One region of the Oceanobacillus sp. M65 genome, then DNA from elsewhere that is predicted to be linked to it. Evidence: predicted binding sites of a transcription regulator. Region 1 holds the regulator's gene; each other region holds the start of a gene.
What was found. Region 1 encodes Rex, which represses fermentation and respiration genes when NADH is low (regulators of the CRP and FNR family bind a similar motif). Its sites were predicted from a motif close to TTGTGAAATATTTCACAA; they were not measured.
Positions count from the first base shown of each region.

Region 2: the regulator Rex is predicted to act here: its motif matches at 1,607-1,624, upstream of qoxA (cytochrome aa3 quinol oxidase subunit II).
Region 3: the regulator Rex is predicted to act here: its motif matches at 1,295-1,312, upstream of ACTWPF_RS12400 (hydroxymethylglutaryl-CoA synthase).

Region 1 covers NZ_JBQQCJ010000004.1:7,077-10,367, forward strand. Annotated here, with positions in the region: gene abc-f (ribosomal protection-like ABC-F family protein) at 1-729, opposite strand, end outside; gene ACTWPF_RS15160 (redox-sensing transcriptional repressor Rex) at 985-1,641, shown strand; gene ACTWPF_RS15165 (hypothetical protein) at 1,842-2,084, opposite strand; gene ACTWPF_RS15170 (hypothetical protein) at 2,306-3,291, shown strand, end outside.
Region 2 covers NZ_JBQQCJ010000005.1:71,516-74,806, forward strand. Annotated here, with positions in the region: gene thrS (threonine--tRNA ligase) at 1-1,219, shown strand, start outside; gene qoxA (cytochrome aa3 quinol oxidase subunit II) at 1,678-2,607, shown strand; gene qoxB (cytochrome aa3 quinol oxidase subunit I) at 2,778-3,291, shown strand, end outside.
Region 3 covers NZ_JBQQCJ010000003.1:56,058-59,348, reverse strand. Annotated here, with positions in the region: gene ACTWPF_RS12410 (DUF1232 domain-containing protein) at 1-2, shown strand, start outside; gene rodA (rod shape-determining protein RodA) at 15-1,187, shown strand; gene ACTWPF_RS12400 (hydroxymethylglutaryl-CoA synthase) at 1,351-2,523, shown strand; gene ACTWPF_RS12395 (aldehyde dehydrogenase family protein) at 2,609-3,291, opposite strand, start outside.

The sequences.
Region 1 (3,291 bases):
GTACTTCTTTGTTCTGTGTCGAGAGATTTCGTAAACAATCGATACTGTTTTGTCCAAGAAGTATCTATCATGGGAAACAATTACAACTGCTCCTGGGTAGCTGACTAAATAGTTTTCAAGCCAACCAAGTGTATCAATATCTAAATGGTTTGTCGGCTCATCTAGAATAAGTAGTTGTGGTTTGGTGAGCAATAGCTTCCCTAAGGCAAGGCGTGTTTTTTGGCCACCACTCAGCTCTGTAATTGGTGTGCTATAATCATAATCTTGAAAATGTAGCCCTGTCAGAACTGCTTTAATATCCGCTTCATAGGTATATCCACCACTTTGTTGATATACCTGCTGTAATTGATCATAATCATGTAGTAATTTTTGATAAGCGGTTTCAGATAAACTTGCTGTATCCGCCATTTGGTTTTCAAGCTTGCGAATTTCTTCTTCCTTGCTTACTAGTTCAGAAAACACACCTAGCATCTCATCCCATATAGTTAGGTTGGAGTCGAGAGCAGTATGCTGTGAAAGATAACCAATGGTCAAATCCTTTGGTTTGAAAAGTTCCCCGCTATCATATGTTAATTCTCCGGCCATGATCTTTAAAAGCGTGGATTTACCAGCACCATTTCTACCTACTAGCGCGATTCTGTCGTTCTCTTTTACTTCTAATTTTATATTTGATAGTATTTCATCCGCTCCAAAAGCTTTTGAAATGCCATTAACCTGCATAAGTATCATACGTGTCACCTCATCTCTCTTAGTTTACCTTACCTAGACACATCAGTAAAATACAAGATGCTGTAAAAAATTTCATAATGAATTGTGAAAAGAATCACGACTTATTATTAAGTTTCTGCTAAAATAGAGGGAGAGAGAAATGAAAAATAGACCAATTTTACCAGATTACATAGTATTTTCAGCAGAGTGGGCAACGCGCTGCTCTGTGAAAGATAATTTTAATACATAATTACTGTACCGAAAGAAGGAATAACGATGGATCAAAATAAAATACCACAAGCGACTGCTAAACGATTGCCATTATATTACCGCTTTCTTAATAATTTAAATCACCAAGGTAAAAAACGTGTCTCTTCCAAGGAATTAAGTGAAGCTGTAAAAGTAGATTCCGCCACGATACGCAGAGACTTCTCCTACTTTGGCGCGCTCGGTAAGAAGGGGTATGGATACAATGTTGAATATTTGCTTGGTTTCTTCAGGAAAACCCTGGACCAAGATGAGTTAACCGATGTGGCCTTAATTGGTGTTGGTAATCTTGGTACCGCATTCTTACATTATAACTTTATGAAAAACAATAACATAAAGATCCAAATGGCATTTGATGCAGATGAAAAAAAGGTTGGCTCTACTATTGGCGGGGTTCCTATTTATCACATTAAGGATATGGAAGAAAAGCTTAATGGGATCAAGGTTGCCATTTTGACCATTCCAGCGAGTGAAGCAGACGGGATCACAGATCGGCTTGTTGAGCATGGCATCACGGGTATACTCAACTTCACCCCAGCCAGAATATCGGTACCCAGCCATATTCGTGTGCACCACATTGATCTCGCAGTAGAACTGCAAGCATTAGTGTATTTCTTAAAACATTATCCACTTGTATCAGAAGAGATAGAAGAAATAGAAGAATAAAGTCGTGTTGGCAAAGCCCTTCGTTTTTGAAGGGCTTTTATTTTGTTTAGAAGGAGTTTGGCAGATGAATAAAAAAAGAGAAGATCAGGTCTGTTTTAATCAACCGGAAGAGCGATCCAATCGATGACATGATCGTTGCAATCAATCAGAAGAGCGATCCAATCGATGACAGGAGCGTCGCAATCAACTAGAAGAGCGATTCAATCAATCACATGATCGTCGCAATCAATCAGAAGAGCGATCCAATCGATGACATGATCGTTGCAATCAATCAGAAGAGCGATCCAATCGATGACATGAGCGTTGCAATCAATCAGAAGAGCGACCCAATCAATCACATGAGCGTCGCAATCAACTAGAAGAGCGATCCAATCAATCACATGATCGTTGCAATCAACTAGAAGAGCGATCCAATCAATCACAGGATCGCCGCAATCAATCATAGAAGCCTCCCAATCAACCAAACCCCGCTTCCAATCCAGAATAAACTCCACCACACCCACAGTCCTTATTAAACAAACTACATTTAAAAATAGTCAAAAATAACTGTTTTGTCTGAAAATTATTTAGGGAATAAGACATCTGTCTATTCACTTAGTAATGAGGTATGATTATGACTGGTTTGCTGTTGCAGGATAACTAAACTTTAGGAGGTAAGGTAAATATGAAAAAATTTATAGTTCTCATAACAGTACTTATTATCGCTTTATTCCTTAGTGCGTGCTCTGAGTCAACGAGCAGTGAAGAACCCAGTGATGAGAAAGAAAAAGAAGAAGAAACAGAAGCGGCGGAAGAGCCAGAGGAAGAGGCTGTTCCGGAAGATGATGAATTGTTTGAGGTGCTAGAGGTGAATATTCAGTCTATGATGGATCAAGACATAGATGCCCATATGGAAACCATACATAGCGAATCACCTGCCTACAACAGTACCAAAGACTTATTAGACCAAGTATCTGCTTACACATTGGATATGAAGTTATCTGATCTAGCTGTTGAAGAGAAATCGGAAGAAGAAGCACGAGTCGCTTATACACAGACTTCCATGAAAGTAGATGGACCAGAATACCAGAATAACCTTACGAAGGGTATTCATACATTGAAACCTGAGGACGGGATATGGAAGATATATGGCTCAGAAGTAAAAGAAACCACTCCACTCGATGAAAACGGTGAAGAGATAGAAGAAGGAGCAGCTGAAGATGTTGCGATGGAAGGGCAGTATGCTGATTTGATCACTTCATTAGAAATGCCTTTTAATAGCGATAAATGGGTGCTTGGTAATTATAATGAAGCCCAAGGAGAAGGAATTGCAGAATTTCTTATTAATGGTGAAACGTTTGAGAATTATACAGAGCTATTAACGGTTCACGTTTTCCCAGATGCAGCGGCGAATGGCGGTATTACCACATTTGTTGAAGCGATGGAAACGAATTTAACGAGTATGATAGACGGAGAACTGGAATTTAATCGGCTGGAAGAAACGGATCAGGAGGTTATCTACGAGTTTAGTGTAACGGACGATAGCACACAGTATGATCAGGAAGAAGTAGCGCGTGCCTTTAGCAAAGATGACCACCTTTATGTCGTTCGTTACACGACGATGGAAAAAATGATTGAGAATAAAGAGGATTGGTTAGATAAACTAAAGGA
Region 2 (3,291 bases), on a different contig from region 1:
ATATCTTCAATTACGGGAGGAAGCGGAAAAACGTGACCACCGGAAGTTAGGGAAACAATTAGAGCTGTTCATGTTTTCAGAGGAAGCACCAGGGATGCCATTTTACTTACCAAAAGGTCAAATCATCCGAAATGAATTAGAAGCTTTCTCAAGAGAACTACAAACAAAAGCTGGTTACGAAGAGGTTCGGACACCATTTATGATGAATCAGCGGTTATGGGAACAATCTGGCCATTGGGATCATTATAAAGAGAATATGTATTTCTCTGAAGTAGACAATACAAAGTTTGCGATGAAGCCAATGAACTGCCCGGGCCATATGCTCATTTTCAAAAATAATTTATATTCCTACAGAGACTTACCAATACGAATGGCAGAATTTGGCCAGGTTCACAGGCATGAGTACAGTGGTGCCTTGAATGGAATGCTTCGAGTTCGTTCCTTTTGCCAGGATGACGCCCATCTCTTCGTGCGGGAGGATCAAATTGAAGAGGAAGTAAAGGCTGCAATTCGGTTGGTGGATGCCATGTACCGGGCATTTGGTTTTTCATATACTGTTGAGCTATCAACACGTCCAAAGAAATCCCTCGGGTCTGATGAGCTCTGGGATCATGCAGAAAATTCTTTAGAAAATGTGCTTAAGCAAATGGGTGTCGCATACCAGGTGAATGAGGGAGATGGCGCGTTTTATGGTCCGAAAATTGATTTTCACATAAAAGATGCATTAAAGCGAAGCCACCAGTGCGCCACTATTCAACTCGATTTTCAAATGCCGGAAAAATTTGACCTCACATATATTAACGAAAAAGGGGAAAAGGAGAGGCCAGTGGTTATACATCGCGCCATATACGGCTCGATTGATCGTTTCTTTGGAATTCTTATCGAGCATTTTGCCGGGGCATTTCCTGTCTGGCTGGCACCTGTGCAAGTGCAATTACTTCCTGTTGCTGCAGTACATGTAGATTATTGTTTAAAGCTTCAGGGTGAATTGCGACAACAAGGAATCAGGGTTCACATAGATGAACGTAATGAGAAGCTAGGATACAGAATAAGGGAAGCCCAAATAAAGAAAGTTCCATATGCACTTGTCATTGGAGATGAAGAAATAGAGAGCGGGGATGTTACAGTACGACAATATGGCGTGAAAGAAACAGAGCAATTGGCCTTCCATAATTTTAAAGAGTTACTGGAGGAGCAAGTGGCGAAACGGGTATTGTGATAACTTTGGGACAAAGCGTTTGGTTTAAAATATATTAGAATGGATCGCATTTTGGTACAAAAAGAGGCCAGCCTTATAGGGTTGGCTTTTTTTACGGAAATTAGTATTGATGGCGGAGTTTTTGTTTTTGTGAGAAGGGGGAGTGAATAGACAAAAGGATATCCTATCGACCACAAAAGCGAGGGAATCAACCAGAAACACGTTCCCATCGACCGAGCTAACGCTGAATTGAGCTAACCTGTCAGGGCTAATGTTCTCTTCTAAAAGTGCTTATGAAACCCCATCTGTAAAATGTTCACTTTTTGTTCTAATTTCCATGAACATTTTATGACAGAAAATACTTTTTAATTGTTTTTCTCCTTATCTGGTATTAAGATAATAATATGTTTGTGAAGTTTGTAACAATAATAGTTTTGTAGTTTTAGAATATAGCTAATTTATAAGGAAGGAGTATCTCTATGAAAATAAAATGGATGATACTAGCAGCTATCCTCACTGTACTTACTGTATTAACAGGCTGTGAGCCATTAGCTGTATTGGATCCAAAGGGACCACAAGCACAGACGCAGGCAGATGTTATCTTACTTTCCATTGGAATTATGTCGTTTATCGTCATTGCAGTCTTTGCAATTTTAATTTTTATGCTGGTTAAATATCGTGCGTCTAAACAGCCCGAGGATTATAAGCCGCCACATATTGAAGGTAATGTATGGGTTGAGGCAATCTGTGTAGGGATTCCTGTTCTGATTGTAGCCTATCTTTCTTTTGTATCGGTAGAGAGTAACTACAAGGTTGAAGCAACACCAGAAGGGTATGATGAAGAACCGCTCGTTGTTTACGCATCTTCTTCTGATTGGAAATGGCATTTCAGCTATCCGGAAGAAAACATAGAAACAATGAATTATCTTTATGTACCAACAGATCGCCCGCTTGAATTTAGATTGTATTCATACGGCCCAATAAGTGCTTTCTGGGTACCACAATTGGGTGGACAGAAGTACGCGATGTCCGATATGGTAACAACGCTTCATCTAGCAGCAGATGTTCCTGGTGAATATTCTGGTAGAAATGCTAACTTTAGTGGGGAAGGATTTGCAGAGCAAACGTTCAATGTAAATGCCGTCTCACCAGATGAGTTTGATGAATGGGTGGAGGAAGTGCAAACGACTGCAGACCCAATAACAGAAGATAAGTTTGAAGAACTTCTGGAACCAGGCCATCTTGGTCAACAAACCTTCACAGGTACACACCTAGAGTTCATGCCTGCACCAGAAGGGGAGCATGGTGGTCATAATCATGGTGGAGATTCAGAAGAAAGCCATGATGAGCATTCTGACCATTCAGATGAAGAACACAGTGACCATTCCGAGCAAGATCATGAACACTAATTGAAAGTAATGTCCTAGTTTTAAACAATAAGGTCGGCGTGTGTCAGCGTATGTGCTGCCATGCCGGCCTGAGCATGTGAAGTTTTTTAAGAGAAAAGGCGGTTGACTATTCGATAATTCCTTTTTAAATGGAGTTTCACTTTATAGCAGGTTTGAAAGGAGTAAAAAATATGGAGTTCTTTGAACGTTTTGCGATACCTCATCCAAGTCCGATTATATATGCCTCCATGGTTGCAATTGGGATTACCCTACTTGCAATTATCGCTGGTTTAACGTTCTTTAAAAAATGGGGTTATCTATGGCGCGAATGGCTAACAACCGTTGACCATAAGCGTATTGGTATTATGTATTTAATTTCTGCGCTCCTTATGCTTTTCCGTGGAGGCGTTGACGCACTAATGATGCGTGCACAGTTAGCTACACCGGACGCTCAGTTGCTCGACTCGCAACATTATAATGAGATATTTACAACACACGGTGTTGTTATGATCATATTCATGGCAATGGCGTTTATTATTGCCTTAATGAACTTTGTTGTACCATTACAGATTGGTGCACGAGATGTAGCATTCCCGCGTTTAAACGCACTAAGCTTTTGGCTTTATTTTATGGGCGCGATGTTATTTAACTTGTCCTTTGTTATTGGTGGTTCGCCAAGCTCTGGTTGGACATCATATTTTCCGT
Region 3 (3,291 bases), on a different contig from region 1:
AGGGTTTGACGTTTATGAACTCGAAAAAACATGTAATCGATTATACATTACTATTTATTATATTTTGTTTCTTCCTATTTAGTTTGATAGCAGTTTATAGTGGTTCTGGACAATATGAGTCGGCTGACTCTTTTTATTTTTTGAAACGACAAATATTTTGGTATATATTGGGCTTTGCTGTTCTAGCTGCTTTTGCGTTATTGGACTATGATCTAATAAAGCGATGGAGTTTATATTTATATCTATTTAGTGTTCTATTACTTATTTATGTACATTTTTTTGGTGTGATTAAAAACGGTTCACAACGGTGGATTAACTTTGGTTTATTTGAATTACAGCCTTCTGAGTTTTTGAAGTTTTCTCTTGTTTTATACCTTGCGACCCTTTTAAATAAGGTTGGTAACAAAAGGCTTTCATTTAAAAAGAGTATACCGATTATAATAAAAATTGGCATTGTTACCCTTGTTCCATTCGTTTTGGTGTTAGTACAGCCAGATTTGGGTTCTGCCCTCATGGTAGGAATGACTGCCGCTACTTTGGTGTTTATATCGGTGATTTCGAGCAAGATGGTTCTGCTTATTCTTCTTGGAGTAATCGCGCTAGTTTCTGTAATTGTATGTCTCTACTTTGTTGCACCAGAATTATTGATGCAAATCTTTAAACCCCATCAGCTATCTAGAATTTATGGTTGGTTAGACCCTGAACATTTTCCTTCCAACTCTGGATATCAGCTGAAACAAGCAAGAATGGGGATAGGATCAGGGCAGTTAACTGGAAATGGTTTTAATCAAGGAGTGCAAATTCAAAGCGGAAAGGTTCCTGAGGCACATACAGACTTTATTTTTGCGGTGATTGGTGAAGAATTCGGCTTCATTGGTGCTTGTATTTTAGTATTTCTCTATTTCTTTCTTATTTATCGAATTGTACTAGCTACTTTAAATGCAAAGAACCTTTTTGGAGCATACATAGGAATAGGAATTATAGCCTTAATAGCTTTTCAAGTATTTCAAAACATTGGAATGACAATCGGATTAATGCCAATAACAGGGCTTGCCTTGCCATTTATAAGCTATGGAGGTAGTGCATTGTTAACTAACATGGCAGCGATTGGTCTCATACTCAGTATTCAGATGCGAACTAGGAAACATAATTTGTTTGATAAAGGTTTTTCAAACAACTCCGATTAAGGCGTTGATGAAACGTTAAATGAATACTCTGTACACATGAATTGTTTTTGAATAGAAAAAAGTATATTATTAATCTTATATTGCATTAAACTTGAAGGACTTTATTTTTGTGAAATACATCACTTGTAAAATAGTAGAAATTTAGTAGTAAAGGAGCAGGACATTGAAAATAGGTATTGATAAAATTGGTTTTTACGCACCACACTTATATGTAGATATGAATAAACTAGCAATTGCAAGAGACGTGGAACCTGCTAAATTCACGATAGGCATTGGACAAGAAGAAATGGCGTTTGCTCCAATGACACAGGATACGGTAACACTTGCAGCCAATGCTGCCTTAAATATTTTAGATGAAGCGGATAAACAAAAGATTGACTTTGTCATTTTCGGTACAGAAACAGGTATCGACAGCTCAAAAGCATCAGCTGTTTATGTGCATGATCTGCTTGGGATAAATCCTGATGCACGTAGTATTGAAATGAAACAAGCCTGTTATGCAGCTACCGCAGCGATCCAGATGGCTAAAGGGCATATTGCGTTAAATCCAGAAAGCAAAGTATTAGTACTTGCATCGGACATTGCTCGATATGGACTTCGTACTGGTGGGGAAGCTACACAAGGTGCAGGAGCGGTTGCCATGTTAATCAGTGCTGACCCGAAAATACTTGCGCTTGAGGAGAAAAGTGCTTACCATACGAGTGATGTGATGGATTTTTGGCGCCCTACTTATACAGATAAAGCAATCGTTGATGGTAAACTATCAAATGAACAATACATTGAATTTTTTGCGAAGGTTTGGGAGCAATATAAAGTAAAAACAGACGCTTCCTTCTCTGATTTCGAAGCAATTTGCTTCCATCTACCATATACCAAGATGGGGCAAAAAGCATTAAAGCCACTTTTACCTGAGACTGATGAAGTTACACAAAACAGGTTGTTAGAAAATAATGAAGCAAGCAAAACGTATAATAAGCGTATTGGTAATATTTATACCGGCTCGCTTTACCTTAGCCTGCTATCTCTATTGGAAACAAAAGAGGATTTGGAAGAAGGGGCAAGAATCGGGTTATTCAGCTACGGTTCTGGTGCTGTAGGCGAATTCTTTTCAGGTATTTTGCAGCCAGGCTTTAAAGGTGCTCTGCAACCTACTAGGCATAAAGAAATACTTGATTCAAGAAAAGAGATTGATGTTGCCGAATATGAGGAACGATTTAATAACACACTTCCAACCGATGGCTCTACTCTAGAACTAGAGAAGGAAGATGATCCTTCATCAATTTACTTAGCTGGCATAAAAGATCATATGCGTCAGTATGTAAATGATAATAGGTAGTACTATACAGGTGCTTACTGTTTAATCAAATAAAATCCCAAGATACAACTCATGTATCTTGGGATTTTTGTTCTATAATATCTTATTAAAATGGATACTCTCGATTTTCTGCCTGTACACTAATCCATTGCGTGGTTGTGAATTCATCCATAACCCATTCGCCATTAAAGCGCCCGATGCCTGATTGCTTTGCACCACCAAATGGCATATGTGCTTCGTCATTAACGGACATATCATTAATATGAACCATGCCAGTTTCAATACGTTTGGCAACTTGCATGCCTCGATAGCGATCTTTTGTAAAGATAGACCCACTTAACCCAAAAGGAGAATCATTGGCAATTTTAATTGCCGTTTCTTCATCTGATGCACGAAGAAGGGAAGCCACAGGTCCAAACACTTCTTCTTTCGCTGCTGGCATATCGTTAGTAACTTCTGATAAAATAACTGGTTTTATAACATTTCCCTCTGTCTTAAATTCTGTGTGGAGCTTGGCACCTTGATCGATTGTACTTTCTACAAGCTCCTGTATATGCTCTATCTGTCCCTGGTTAATAATCGGACCGATTAACACATCGTCTTCTGCAGGATCTCCTGCCTTAAGTCTTTTGGCAGCTTGCGTGAATGCTGAGACAAAGTCATCGTAAACACTATCGTCTATGATAATGCGATTCAGTGATAGACAAATCTGTCCTTGGTGAAGGAAAGAACCGAAAACGGCCGCTTCGGCTGCTTTCTCAATATCTGCATCCTTCAGTACGAGCATTA